Regions from separate parts of the Companilactobacillus sp. HBUAS56275 genome, predicted to be linked through region 3. Evidence: riboswitches for the same ligand, from Rfam matches in the RefSeq annotation. Region 3 holds a riboswitch; each other region holds the start of a gene.
What was found. A riboswitch is a leader RNA that binds a small molecule or an ion and turns the genes downstream of it on or off. The one in region 3 is predicted to bind tetrahydrofolate.

Region 1 (4,207 bases), on a different contig from region 3:
CAGAATGCCAAGATTAGTGGTAACGTTGCTTACACGGCCACTGACAAAACTATGACTAATTCTAATATGACTGTCCACGTTTCCGTCAATAATAATGCTGAGACTACCTTTAAAATGAATAACAGCGATCCTATTGGACAATTAACTGCTAATATTTCTAAAGATGATCTAACTTCTGATACTAATTTTGTCCGGATTTATGTTACTGATGCTGACAACAATAAATCTAATACCATCAGATTTACTATTAAAACCAAAGATGGCAGTCTGTCACTCAATGAGTATCCCGAAGACGCATATTTTAAAACAGTCAATACTACTAAAAAAGATCAGGTAATCAGCCGTTCCGGTAAATGGGATCTATCAATTCTAGATAGTCGTGGTTCCGGAAATAACTGGAAACTAGTTGCTAATTCAACTACATTGAAGAATGATAATTCTAACTTTAATGGTTCTTTAATTTATAAGACTGGTAACAATTCCTACTCCCTAACTAATAACGATATCCAAATAGCCACAGGAGAAACGATCTCCGATGATCCTGTAATAACTGATATCGACTCTACTTGGACTAATGACAGTGGTATCTTACTTGAATCAGATGGAGCTAACTCCGCTGGAACTTACAAAGGAACTATCAATTGGACGCTCTATGACAGTATCTAATCTAACTACAACAAAAAAGATGGATTCAACAACTCACAATTGAGCTATTGGATCCATCTTTTTATTTGATTTTTGATCGTACTTCTGAAGAAAAATATAAAGATCCGGCTATCATTAATAGTTCATCGGACTTCAAATTACCGATTAATTCATCATAAGCCACTTACCAATTTGAATTTATCTTTATTCTTGGCTGCCAGTCTTGATAATCTTCTAACTTAACAGCCCTATCATCATTAAAAGTCGTCATTGTTATTTCAACATTTGGTATTTCTAGTAGCTCTTCCAACATAGTACTGATATCTTTAGTGACAATGGCTGAGAAAAGTATCTTCACACGATAATCTTGATAATCCGTCAAAAGATTTTCCTTTAGACGTTTAATTGCATGTGGATTATGAGCTCCATCCATGATTACCAATGGTTTTTGACTGATGATCTCCATGCGAGCGGGCCACTTAGTTTGTAACAAACTATGTATTATCTTATCTTTATCAAATGATAAATTATGCTTTTGTGTGTATAGATAGTACATCTCTAAAGCAACTGCCGCATTTTCGACTTGCTGATGACCAATTAAAGGTGTATCTAATCCTTTCAACTTAATCTCATTGTTAACAAAATCAAATTCTTCAAACTGCTGTTCCACAAAACCACGATAATCGCTGTGAAAATCATCTTTCCAAGTATAAACTTTAGCATTCTTCTCTTTAGCCTGAATTTCAATAACCTTCAAAGCTTCCTCAGACACATTCCCAACTACTAGAGGTACGTTCTCTTTAATGATTCCTGCCTTCTGATAAGCAATTTTTTCAATAGTATCACCTAAAAAGGCTGTGTGATCCAATCCAATCGTCGTTATAGCGGCCAATTCTGGTTTAATGACATTGGTACTATCTAGTAAACCACCCATGCCCACTTCAATAATGGCCACATCGACTTGACCCTTGAAATAGTAAAATGCTAAACCAGTTAAAATTTCAAATTCAGTAATACCATAAAATTCCTTCTGAGCATCCATTTGCTCTACTAACGGTTTAATCAAATTACCCAATTTTACTAGATCAGCATCGGGGATTTCTTGACCATTAATTTCCACTTGTTCAGCAAAATCTTTGATAAAAGGCGAATTGAAAGTCCCTACTTTTAAACCATTAGATCTCAATAGATTAGCTAAGTAACGAGTAGTTGAACCTTTGCCATTAGTCCCTGCAACGTGGATCGTTGGATACGACTTTTCAGGATTACCCAATAAGCGCAATAATTCCGTGATCCGTTCCAAGCCTGGACAACTGCCAAAGTAACCACGTTCAATCAGCCATTGAACAGCTTCTGAACCCTTAGTAAACATTAGCCTTTCACCATATAACGACTAGCAAGTGTCTTTAATGGTAAGGCTTTGCCAAAGAACATGATTGAACCAGTTTGAATAAATAGCATTGCAATAGCTTTAATAATTCTTGGAATCCATAATCCCATGTTGAAGAATGGTACATGATACATGATTGATAACCATAGTGGGGTTAAGAATAAACTAATGATTAGGGTATTTAGTAAGACGCAGATAAATGTATTTTTTAAAGTAATTTCTTTTTTGTAGAAGAAAATTCCATATAGGACACCTGAAATCAAGGCGTTTAACGTGAAGCCAATAAAGAATCCAGCTTTACCAAACAAAGTTGTTCCAACCACGTCGGCAACAACGGATGAAATGCCGGCCCACAGTGGTCCAAAAAACATTCCTAAAATGGCTTGTGGTATAAATTCGAATGAGACACGTAAAAATTGTGTTTGAATACTTAAAAAATTGGTTAGGACAATCATCATTGCCACTAGTAACCCCATAGTTGTAATTGAATAAATACTGTTTCTCTTGTTCATTTGAGCATCTCCTCATAGAGCTGCTACACATTATTATGCAGCGAATGCGAGAATAAAACCGCGAATCGACTTCTTCGTTCAAAAGCACATTCCGTCTTTTTGACACTTAACGCTTTATTCTCTACTCTGTTATCCTTTTATTTTTATTGTGGTAATTTGTACTAATCCTTGATTAAATTTGATTATAGTGTGGTTTTGCTCTACTTGCCGTCCTCCACGTTCCAGTGGCCCACAGATTTTCTACTACCGGCGGTATCCTTACACCATATCAGTTAATGTTTAATCAAAAGCCTTAATTACATCGACTAGACGTACTTCTCCTTCCTTATTCATTTGACTTTTTAAATATAACGTCTAATAGCGAACAAGGTCAATATTTTTGACGGAAATAGTTCGGATAATACGTAACCATAAAAATAAAAAAAATCGATATAAAAATCCTAATTTTAGAATTTTTATACCGATTATGGTTCCTTATATTTATATTATTAATTCAATTTGCGATATCTATATTTGTTAGTGTAAGCCACTTTCTTATCCTTGTTTAGAACGATATCTCCAAAGTCTGGATGATGAATAGCGTCTGGTAATGTTTGTAATTCCATTGCTAAACAACTGTAATCATACTCTGCAGCCTTTTGTTCGTCTTCAGGGTTAGCGGTGAAAATAACCATACCGTTGCGATCTGTATAAAGATCTACAGCTCTTTTATCAGACTGAATTGTTGCAGCATGTCCATCGACGACAAAAGTATCGTCATATTCATGCTTATCTAACAAGGACAATTGATCTAATCCTTTGCCAATAGTCTTAAGTTGCTTAAAGTCATAAGGACCTTCAGTAGGAAGATATTGACCTGTAGGAATTTTCCCGTCATCCACTTCCAAGAATTTTGCCGAGTTAACTTGTAATTGTTGTTGACGAATATTCTCATCATCAACATTAAAGTAAACATGGCAAGTAGGATTGAACAAGGTATCTTGATCAGTATTGGCTCCATAAGTAATGAAAACTTCGTCGTTGTCATTCAACATATAAATGACATTAACTTCTAATTTTCCAGGAAATCCATCTTCACCATTTATTGTATGACTGAACATAACCGCCTTATTGGAAATTTGGCGACTAGTGAAATTCTGATACTGGAGTCCATGACTTCCACCATGCAGAAAGTTTTCACCTTCATTTTGTTCCATTTGATAATCTTTACCATTGATCTTAAAAGTACCATCTTTAATTCTTCCAGCTACACGACCAATCGTCTTACCAACTTGATAAGGTGTCTTGATGTAGTCTTCCAAATTATCAAAATGTTCGATCAATGAATGTTTCTTTCCATCCTCAACAACTTCAAAATTTTGCCAAGTTGCAGCATAGCTCATAACGCTGATACTTGTTTGATTTTTGTTAGTGATTTTATAGAGGTAAACCGGTTCAGAATCAATTTCCCCAAAAATTGTTTTCGAAACTGTCATTTTCTACCCCTCTTTTATTTTGCTCATTTCCTTCTTAATGTTCGTTAAGGTTACTTGTGATGTGTCTGTGAAGTTGATATCGGCTTCATTTAAGATTTCTGGATCACCAATCCCAACAGATGTTTCGTTAGCACCGTTGATTGACTTAATACCAGAGACTGCATCTTCTAGACCGATACATTCTT
Region 2 (4,207 bases), on a different contig from region 3:
ATGGTGGGAAAACTAATTCCATATCCAAATGACGTTTTTCGATTTCTTCAGCCAAACGTTTTCTTAGGCCTTGATTAGCGGAGACACCTCCACCTACAATCAATTGCTTAACGGGATGTTGTTTCAAAGCTCTGAAAGTCTTGTTACTCAAGATATCCAAAACAGCGGCTTGGAAACTGGCGGCCAAATCATCCTTATTCAATTCTTCATGAATCTGATCAGCATGATGAACACGGTTGATAAAGGCACTCTTCAAACCACTGAAACTGAAATCCAAGTTATCTTCTTGAACCATTGCTCGTGGAAAATCGAAAGTATCCTTACCTTTAGCAGCCATTTGATCGACTTTTTTACCAGCTGGATAATTAATACCTAAGATCCGGCCAATTTTATCATAGGCCTCACCAACAGCGTCATCTCTAGTGTCTCCAAGCGTGTGGAAAACTCCTGGTTCTGTAACTAGAACAATCTCTGTATGTCCACCGGAAACTAACAAGGACATGAACGGATATTGTAGATCAGTCACAAAGTTAGCTGAATAGATGTGACCAGCCAAATGATTAACTTTGATCAATGGTAGATTGTGTGCGAACGCTACTGTTTTAGCAGCCATGATTCCAATCAACAATGAACCAACTAGTCCAGGACCATAAGTAACAGCCACAGCATCAAGATCACTGTAACCAACTTTAGCTTCATCCAAAGCCATATTGATACAACGCGTAACTTCCTCAACATGATGGCGACTGGCAACTTCGGGAACTACACCACCGAAACGTTGATGACTCTTTATTTGTGTTGCAATAATATTTGATAAGATTTCTTTACCATTTTTAATAATAGCGACGGAAGTTTCATCACAACTACTTTCAAATGACATTATTAACGTATCTTTTTCCAAAATGTTCTCCCCTACAAATCAACCATCATCTCTAAAGCATCGTGATGATTTCTAAAATAATACTTTTTATGAACTGTTTTAACCTTGAATCCAAAGGCTTCGTACAAAGCGATTGCAGCATCATTAGTTACATCGACTTCCAAAGACATTTTCTCAAAGTTTCGTTTACGACAATAATTAAAAGCCTGATTCAATAGCAGATGGCCGATACCTAAATTCTGGTAATCACTGTTCACTGCTAAATTAGTGATATGCGATTCTTCTTTATCGCTCAAGGAAATACCAATAAAAGCTACAACTACGTCTTTATTGACCAGAGACAAATAGAGCGCATTCTTATTGCCAATTTCCATTTCTACGATATCAATTGGCCATGGTACCGGAATTGGATAAATTGTTTCTTGAACTCGCATATATTGGATCGAATCATCAGGAATAGCTTTTCGTAAAGTGAATTCCTGTCCGTCGATCGTAACTAATTGTTTTTCAAAATCGAATTTTTCCTTTTTATTGGACAAGATATTTTTAAATTTCTTCAACATAGGAAACATTTTTGTCTTCCTTATTACCTTTAGCGTACCAATCGTGTTCAGCCTGAGTTAAACGTAAATATGTTGGGATAAAGTTATCAATATCCTTAACAGCTCTAGTTGTCTCCGCAATCTCTGCCAATTTGCCAGCATCTGGCAATGAATCTTCACTCATAATTATTGTTGCAGTTGGAAATTGTTTTTGAATCAATTCCTGCAACCTAGGTGTTACATTAATGAATTCCAATTCACCGGGCTCATATTGTTTTAATGTTTCAAATAGATTGGCCATTGAAGTGTGATGATCAGCAATAACAGTCAACAATCTGTTATCACGATTTGTTACATAAACACCAGCAAAAGCATTATCATTTCTTGCGTCCATTAGAGGAACCAAGAGATGTTTTTTATCGCCATTGGCAGCCAACAGTTTCAAGCTTGAAACTCCAACTAACTTCTTATTAAGCGTATCAGCTAAGGTCTTAGCCACCGTCACAGCAATTCTAACCCCTGTGTATGAACCTGGACCCTTAGCAACGGCAATTAAGTCGATATCATCCATTGTTAGTCCGGCCTCTTGCAAACCATTTTGAATATCAGGTAGCAAAGAAACACTGTGTGTCTTCTTTTCAGTTGATTCTATATGTGCTAAAACTTTACCATCCACTACCACGGCAACGGATAATGGCTTATTCGATGTGTCAAATGCTAATATTTTCATACTTATCCCTCATTCTTAATAGAATTATTTTAACACATAATTTCCAACAAAAAAAAATCGACCTATCGGCCGATTTTATTAAATTTCGAATTATCTATCCATCTTAAAACGATGAAGAGAAGTCCAGTTTGATAAACCAAACTAAATGCCTCTTTACCAAGTCTTGGTATTAACAACGTCATGTAAGGTATATCAGTCATCATGTGAATCCACAAAGTATTAAGTCCCGTATTAACAACTACTGTAATCAGCAAGACTGTAATAAAAGTTCTTAGAACTGTAACTTTGTGATTATACAACATGTAACCATAAATCACTCCAGATACTAAAGCAGTCAAGGTAAAACCTAGAAAGAAACTGCCACCAGTTGCCAGAATCGTATGACTGATGATATCTGCTAAAACATTAGCGACACCAGCCTTAACGGGACCAAAGTAGTATCCCAACAATCCCACAGCAATGAAGCTAAAACCTACTTGCAACACGTTGCTACCAAATGAAAGCTTTGCTAATACCATTTGTAGAGCTATTAACAAGGCCATCCACGTAATCTCTTGAACACTAACGACTTTCGTTCTACTGTTCATAATCGACATCTCCCAACGGAGCTGCCACCGAATATAAAAAAGAGACATATATAAAGTGGCGAATGCGGAAACAAGATCGCGAGATTAATCTCTTCGTCCGATGTTCACATTCCGTTCCATCAGCACTTAACGCCTTGAATCCTACCCCAAATATTTTTAAATACTTAAATATGGTAGCACAAATCAATAACTATACAAGTAATTGGTTTTGGATAAGTATGTCGCCCTCCGCAACAAGAAAATTTGGCTGGAACGCCATGGGCCGACTGGAAGCTAATAATTTTGTACTTCGTACAAAATCATGGATCTTCAAGTTCGACCTTTACCTAAGCAATAAATTGCTAAGGTAAATCTCATGGCTGAGCCAATTTTCTTGTTGCTCCGGGCTGAATAGTAACTCTATTTTGTATTTTTCTTTCTAAATTTTTAAACAAAAATAAACAGTATCTATTCGAGATTCTACACAATCGGAATTCTAAATAAATACTGTTTTTAATTTTCGAAATTTTCTAATTAATAGAACTAGATAACAAAAATTAGAACACTATCTAATCCGGAGCAAGAATTGGAAATGCATTCAGCCGTGAAATCATTGTTAATGGCTTTGCCATTTACAATGAGGCCGAGCTTGGAGATCCAGTATTTTACACAGAGTGTAAAATACTTAGCTTCAAGTCGGCCCACAGCGTTCCAATGCATTCCCAATTCTTGTGGAGGATGGCATCAAACACTAACCAAACTAGAGAATTACTATTTATCTTCCCATCCCAATTGAGCAACAACATTCAAAACATCACCATTCTTTATCCAATGAGTTGAAGTGTTATTTTCTGAATTCATTTTAGCAAACAACAATGGTTCACTTTCTAAATTCAATTCTTTCTCATACTTAATATCCATAGTCTTCAAATGATGATTGGCAATATAATCTGCATCGAGTGTATCTACCATCCAATCGAAGTAATAAGAGTTATTAACATGTTTATTGACATCAATATTGTAATAGCCAATGTGTTGTGGTTGTTTAAAATCGTACTCGTCCGGTACGCGTAACCGTGTAAAACGTTGAATTCGGTTAACTTCTTCGGCACCAAATTTATTTTCCAAACGGTCAGCAGCACTGACAATCTTGCGTTCCTTGATATCAATCAAAACAAAGGCACTCTGAGCTTTGACCATGACGTTTCCATCCATGTCTTCAACCCAGAAATCACGATAGAAAAAGTACTTATTATAACTTGTTGCTTGTGTCGTAACTTTTAACTTTTGACCTAAACGTGGCATCTGATTAATATCCATATGATATTGAACAACTACCCAGCCTAGGCCATTGTTCATAACCATTTCTGTACTATCAGCGTCTGCTTGATGTAATTGTTTTTCGGAAGTTAATAACATAATATCAATTAAAGCTGATAAACGAATATCGCCTGTAAAATTGACAAAATAATATGGTACTTCTACTTCC
Region 3 (4,207 bases):
AGCCAATGGCACAACCATTTGATTTCTTAGGAATCGCCGCTTCAGAAATTGGTAATGTATCCGAAAGACGTGTTGAACGCTTGGTAAATACACAATTAAGTAAGTTGCCATCATTCTTAGTTAAGTATCCAGGCTTAAACTCAGGATTCATGATTACACAATATGCATGTGCTTCATTAGCATCAGAAAACAAGATTTTGGCACATCCAGCCAGTGTTGACTCAATTCCATCATGTGAAAACCAAGAAGATTTCGTAAGTATGGGAACAACAGCTGCAAGAACAGCTAGAGATATCGTTAAGAACTCACAACGTATAGTTGCAACAGAAATTATGGCAGCTTGCCAAGCACTTGATCTAAGCGACCGCACAGGTGGATTAGGTAAAGGTACAAGACCTGCTTATGAAGTATTCAGAAAAGCCGTTGATTTCATCGAAAATGATAAAGATATTGAAATCTATGATGAATTAAACAAAGCTTCAGAAACATTAACAGACGGTAAGTTACTCGCAGCTGTAGAAGATGTTGTTGATTTGGATATTCAATTTGATTAGTTGTGATTAATATCAACTAATGTGGTGTTAAGTATGCCCGTCGTCCGAAGATTTCTGTCACCAACTATATTCTGTTTCTATTGATGTTCACTAAAATTGCAGTATTTGGAAAGTTTTTAATTTTATGTAATTGAATAGAATCTATGAATGTATCTAAGTTTCTTAGTAAGGATTGTTTTTACCATTCAATGTTTTGAAGAATAAAAAATAGAATAGGACATTAGTCCGGAGCAAAAATTGGAATGCGTTCAGCTATGAAATCATTGTAACCGGCTTTGCCGGTTACAATGAGGCCGACTTTGGAAATCCATTATTTTGCACGAAGTGTAAAATGATTAGTTCCAAATCGCGCCCATAGCGTTCCAACAGCATTCCAATTTTTGCGGAGGACGGCAAGCAACGATAGGTAATTAAGAGGTGAGCACGATGTTGCAAAAGCAAAGTGTATGGCAAGACATTGTTACCAAACTGACGGTATGTCTGATATATGCACTTTTGTACTCCGTAGCGCTGAATTTCTTTTGGCAACCAGGACATATTTATGCTGGTGGATTGACAGGTATTTCGCAGATCATTGTTACCTTAATTGACAAAGCAGAGACGATCAATCTACCTTTCTCAATCATTTATTATTTATTAAATATTCCAATGATTCTGTTGGCCTGGTTCAAGATCAGTCATAAGTTCGTTATTTTCACTGTCATTGCTGTAACTTTTGCCTCAATTGCTACATCAGTAGTGCCCAACATGGTATTGATCAAGGACCCAATCATTTGTGCCATCTTTGGTGGTGTTATCAACGGCTACTCTTTAGGATTGGCTTTGAAGCATGGAATTTCTACTGGTGGAATGGATGCTTTAGTCGTTACTTTGCGGCAATGGACCGGCCAAACAGTTGGCCTGATATCGATGGTTCTAAACGGCATGATTATTCTTGCCGCTGGATTCCTTTTCGGTTGGCCATATGCTTTTTACAGTCTAGTATCAATTTTTGTTAGTGGAAAAGTGACTGATTTGGTTTATGTTAAACATCGCAAGGTACAAGTAATGGTGATCACGCAAAAACCAGAAGAAGTTATCACGGCTTTACAAAAAGAACTGACACGAGGAATTACCGTTTTACCACAAGCCTATGGAGCATATAAGAATGCTACGCAGACAGTATTAATTACCGTAATTACGTTTTATGAAATGGAAATTCTCGATGAAATTATGAAAAAAGTTGATCCCAAGGCTTTCGTCAGTGTATCGCAAGACATCATGATTTTAAGTGAATTTAAGGAAAAAGATATTGTTTAAAAACCTCTTTAAATGAGGATGTCACAAATACAAATAAAATATCAGAGTAGAAAATGAAGCGTCAAGTGTCAAAAGATGGGATGTTGCTTTTGGACGAAGGGAACTTTATCCACGGTTTCGTTTTCGCATTCGCTGCATATAATGTGTAGCAGCTCTAAAAGGAGATGCTCGAAGTGGATAAGAAGATTAGTGTTTACTCAATTTCAACAATGGGATTATTAGTTGCTTTGATGGTTGTGTTATCGCAGGTATTTGGTTTTGAAACACAATTGATCAAAATAACCTTTGATTTTATACCGCAAGTTGTTTTAGCAAGTTTATTTGGACCATTTTGGACTGGAATTTGTGCCGCCGTGGCTGATATCATTGGCGGAACTTTACTAGGTAAGGGAACATTCTTTATCGGCTTTACACTTAACTCATTTATTTCTGGGTGGTTGTACGGTAAGTTCTTCTACAAGAAGGAAATAACTTTGAAGAGTGCCTTTATCTGCGTGCTACTAAACACTGTTATCATCAGCCTTTTCTTGACACCACTATGGTTGTCGATCATGTACAATATTCCGTTTACTGATCCAAAATTGTGGGCCATCCGCTTGGTTAAAGCAGCTATCATGTTGGTCGTACAAACTGGGGTAATTGTTTTCTTCGGTAAAGCAATTCCATTCAAGACAATCGCCCACCGTTACGTTGCTAGATAAAAGGGGGAGTTAGGAATGGTTACGACGGGCAAACAAGCAATTGCATGGATCGATTCGCGTGTGAAGCATGGAAGTCGACCCGGTTTGATCAGAATTGAAGAATTGTTGAGATTAGACAATAATCCGGAAAAAGAGGTTCGTAGTATTCACATTGCTGGGACAAATGGAAAGGGTTCAACTGTGATGTATCTGCGCTGCTTATTGGAACAGAAGAATTTGACTGTCGGAACTTTTACCTCTCCTTATATCGAAAGTTTCTATGAAAGAATTTCTATCGACGGCCAAATGATTCCTGAAAATGACTTTGTAGAGTTATCAAATAGATTCATACCTTTAGTTGAACAAATGGATCAGTCAGAAAAATATTCTGGCATCACCCAGTTTGAAATTTTAACAGCAATGGCTTTCGACTATTTCAAAAATCGCGTGGATATTGCCATTATTGAGACGGGAATTGGCGGTTTGCTGGATAGTACCAACGTTGTACATCCTGAATTAGCAGCCATTACCACTGTGGGATTAGATCACACGGATATTTTAGGGGATACAATAGCTAAAATTGCCTGGCAAAAAGCTGGAATTATTAAAGAGAATGTTCCAATTGTCAGTGGCAATATTCCGGAAGAAGGACTAGAAGTTATTCAGGCTGAGGCTAATAAAAAGAATGCACCAAGTTATGTTTGGAAAAAAGATTACAAAACAGATTACTTAGGCTTTAAGGATCAATTTGAGATGTTCAACTTTCAAAACCAATACGCACAGTTCAAAAACTTAAAAACTCCATTAACCGGACATCAACAAGTTGAGAATGCGGCCGTAGCAATCGAATTATTCTATCTATATTGTCAAAAACATAACTATTCAATAAGTATCCAAGAGATTCAGACAGCATTATTGAAGGTACGTTGGCCAGCGAGAATGGAAGTTATCAGTCAAAAACCTTTGGTTATCATGGATGGAGCGCATAATCCGCATGCCATCAAACGTTTAAAGGACAATATTTTAACAGAGTATCAGGACTTTCATATTCACATCTTATTTTCTGCCATTACAACGAAAAATATTGATTCGATGTTGGAAGATCTGCTCACTATACAAAATGTCGATTTAACGTTAACAACGTTTGACTATCCTAATGCCTTACACTTAGCTGATTATCAAGATTTAGCTGATAGGATAACGATTGAACCTGATTGGAAGAAGGCTCTTGGAGAAAAGATGCAACAACTGGGTTCAGACGATGTGCTCTTCATTACGGGTTCACTTTACTTTGTATCAGGTGTTAGAGATCTATTGAAATGAAAAACAGACAGTAAGCAATCGGCTTACTGTCTGTTTTTTTTGAGTAAAATCATTAAATTTTTTATTTGTAATGTAAGCACTAATATCCCATTATTAAAGTAATAGTTCTTTTTTGAATTACCCTAAAAATAGTGGTAACATTATATAACTTTAATTTAAGAGGTTATTATGACAGATAAATCTATGGTTAATGAACTAGACGAAAAAAAGCTTGAACAGGCACATTTAAATGATGTGGTTGAGAAGATTAAAAAGTCTGAGAGCCAACTCCGTGAACATATGGAAGTTGCTGAAGAAGATTTAAAAGTTATCAATAATGCTTTTGATGACATTCATTTAGGCATGGATGGA

Region 1: it holds a riboswitch for tetrahydrofolate, as region 3 does, so the genes downstream of both, U8526_RS02315 (folate family ECF transporter S component) here and U8526_RS09380 (folate family ECF transporter S component) in region 3, are expected to answer to the same signal.
Region 2: it holds a riboswitch for tetrahydrofolate, as region 3 does, so the genes downstream of both, U8526_RS11450 (folate family ECF transporter S component) here and U8526_RS09380 (folate family ECF transporter S component) in region 3, are expected to answer to the same signal.

What each region holds. Positions count from the first base shown of each region.
Region 1 covers NZ_JAYKKK010000001.1:498,968-503,174, forward strand. Annotated here, with positions in the region: gene U8526_RS02305 (hypothetical protein) at 1-666, shown strand, start outside; gene U8526_RS02310 (bifunctional folylpolyglutamate synthase/dihydrofolate synthase) at 830-2,017, opposite strand; gene U8526_RS02315 (folate family ECF transporter S component) at 2,017-2,547, opposite strand; THF riboswitch at 2,584-2,678, opposite strand; gene U8526_RS02320 (aldose epimerase family protein) at 3,036-4,022, opposite strand; gene pgmB (beta-phosphoglucomutase) at 4,026-4,207, opposite strand, start outside.
Region 2 covers NZ_JAYKKK010000006.1:71,269-75,475, reverse strand. Annotated here, with positions in the region: gene tsaD (tRNA (adenosine(37)-N6)-threonylcarbamoyltransferase complex transferase subunit TsaD) at 1-880, opposite strand, end outside; gene rimI (ribosomal protein S18-alanine N-acetyltransferase) at 913-1,452, opposite strand; gene tsaB (tRNA (adenosine(37)-N6)-threonylcarbamoyltransferase complex dimerization subunit type 1 TsaB) at 1,427-2,152, opposite strand; gene U8526_RS11450 (folate family ECF transporter S component) at 2,215-2,739, opposite strand; THF riboswitch at 2,794-2,890, opposite strand; gene U8526_RS11445 (acyl-[acyl-carrier-protein] thioesterase) at 3,490-4,207, opposite strand, start outside.
Region 3 covers NZ_JAYKKK010000004.1:191,677-195,883, reverse strand. Annotated here, with positions in the region: gene hutH (histidine ammonia-lyase) at 1-554, shown strand, start outside; gene U8526_RS09385 (YitT family protein) at 981-1,853, shown strand; THF riboswitch at 1,894-1,990, shown strand; gene U8526_RS09380 (folate family ECF transporter S component) at 2,018-2,554, shown strand; gene U8526_RS09375 (bifunctional folylpolyglutamate synthase/dihydrofolate synthase) at 2,570-3,856, shown strand; gene helD (RNA polymerase recycling motor HelD) at 4,025-4,207, shown strand, end outside.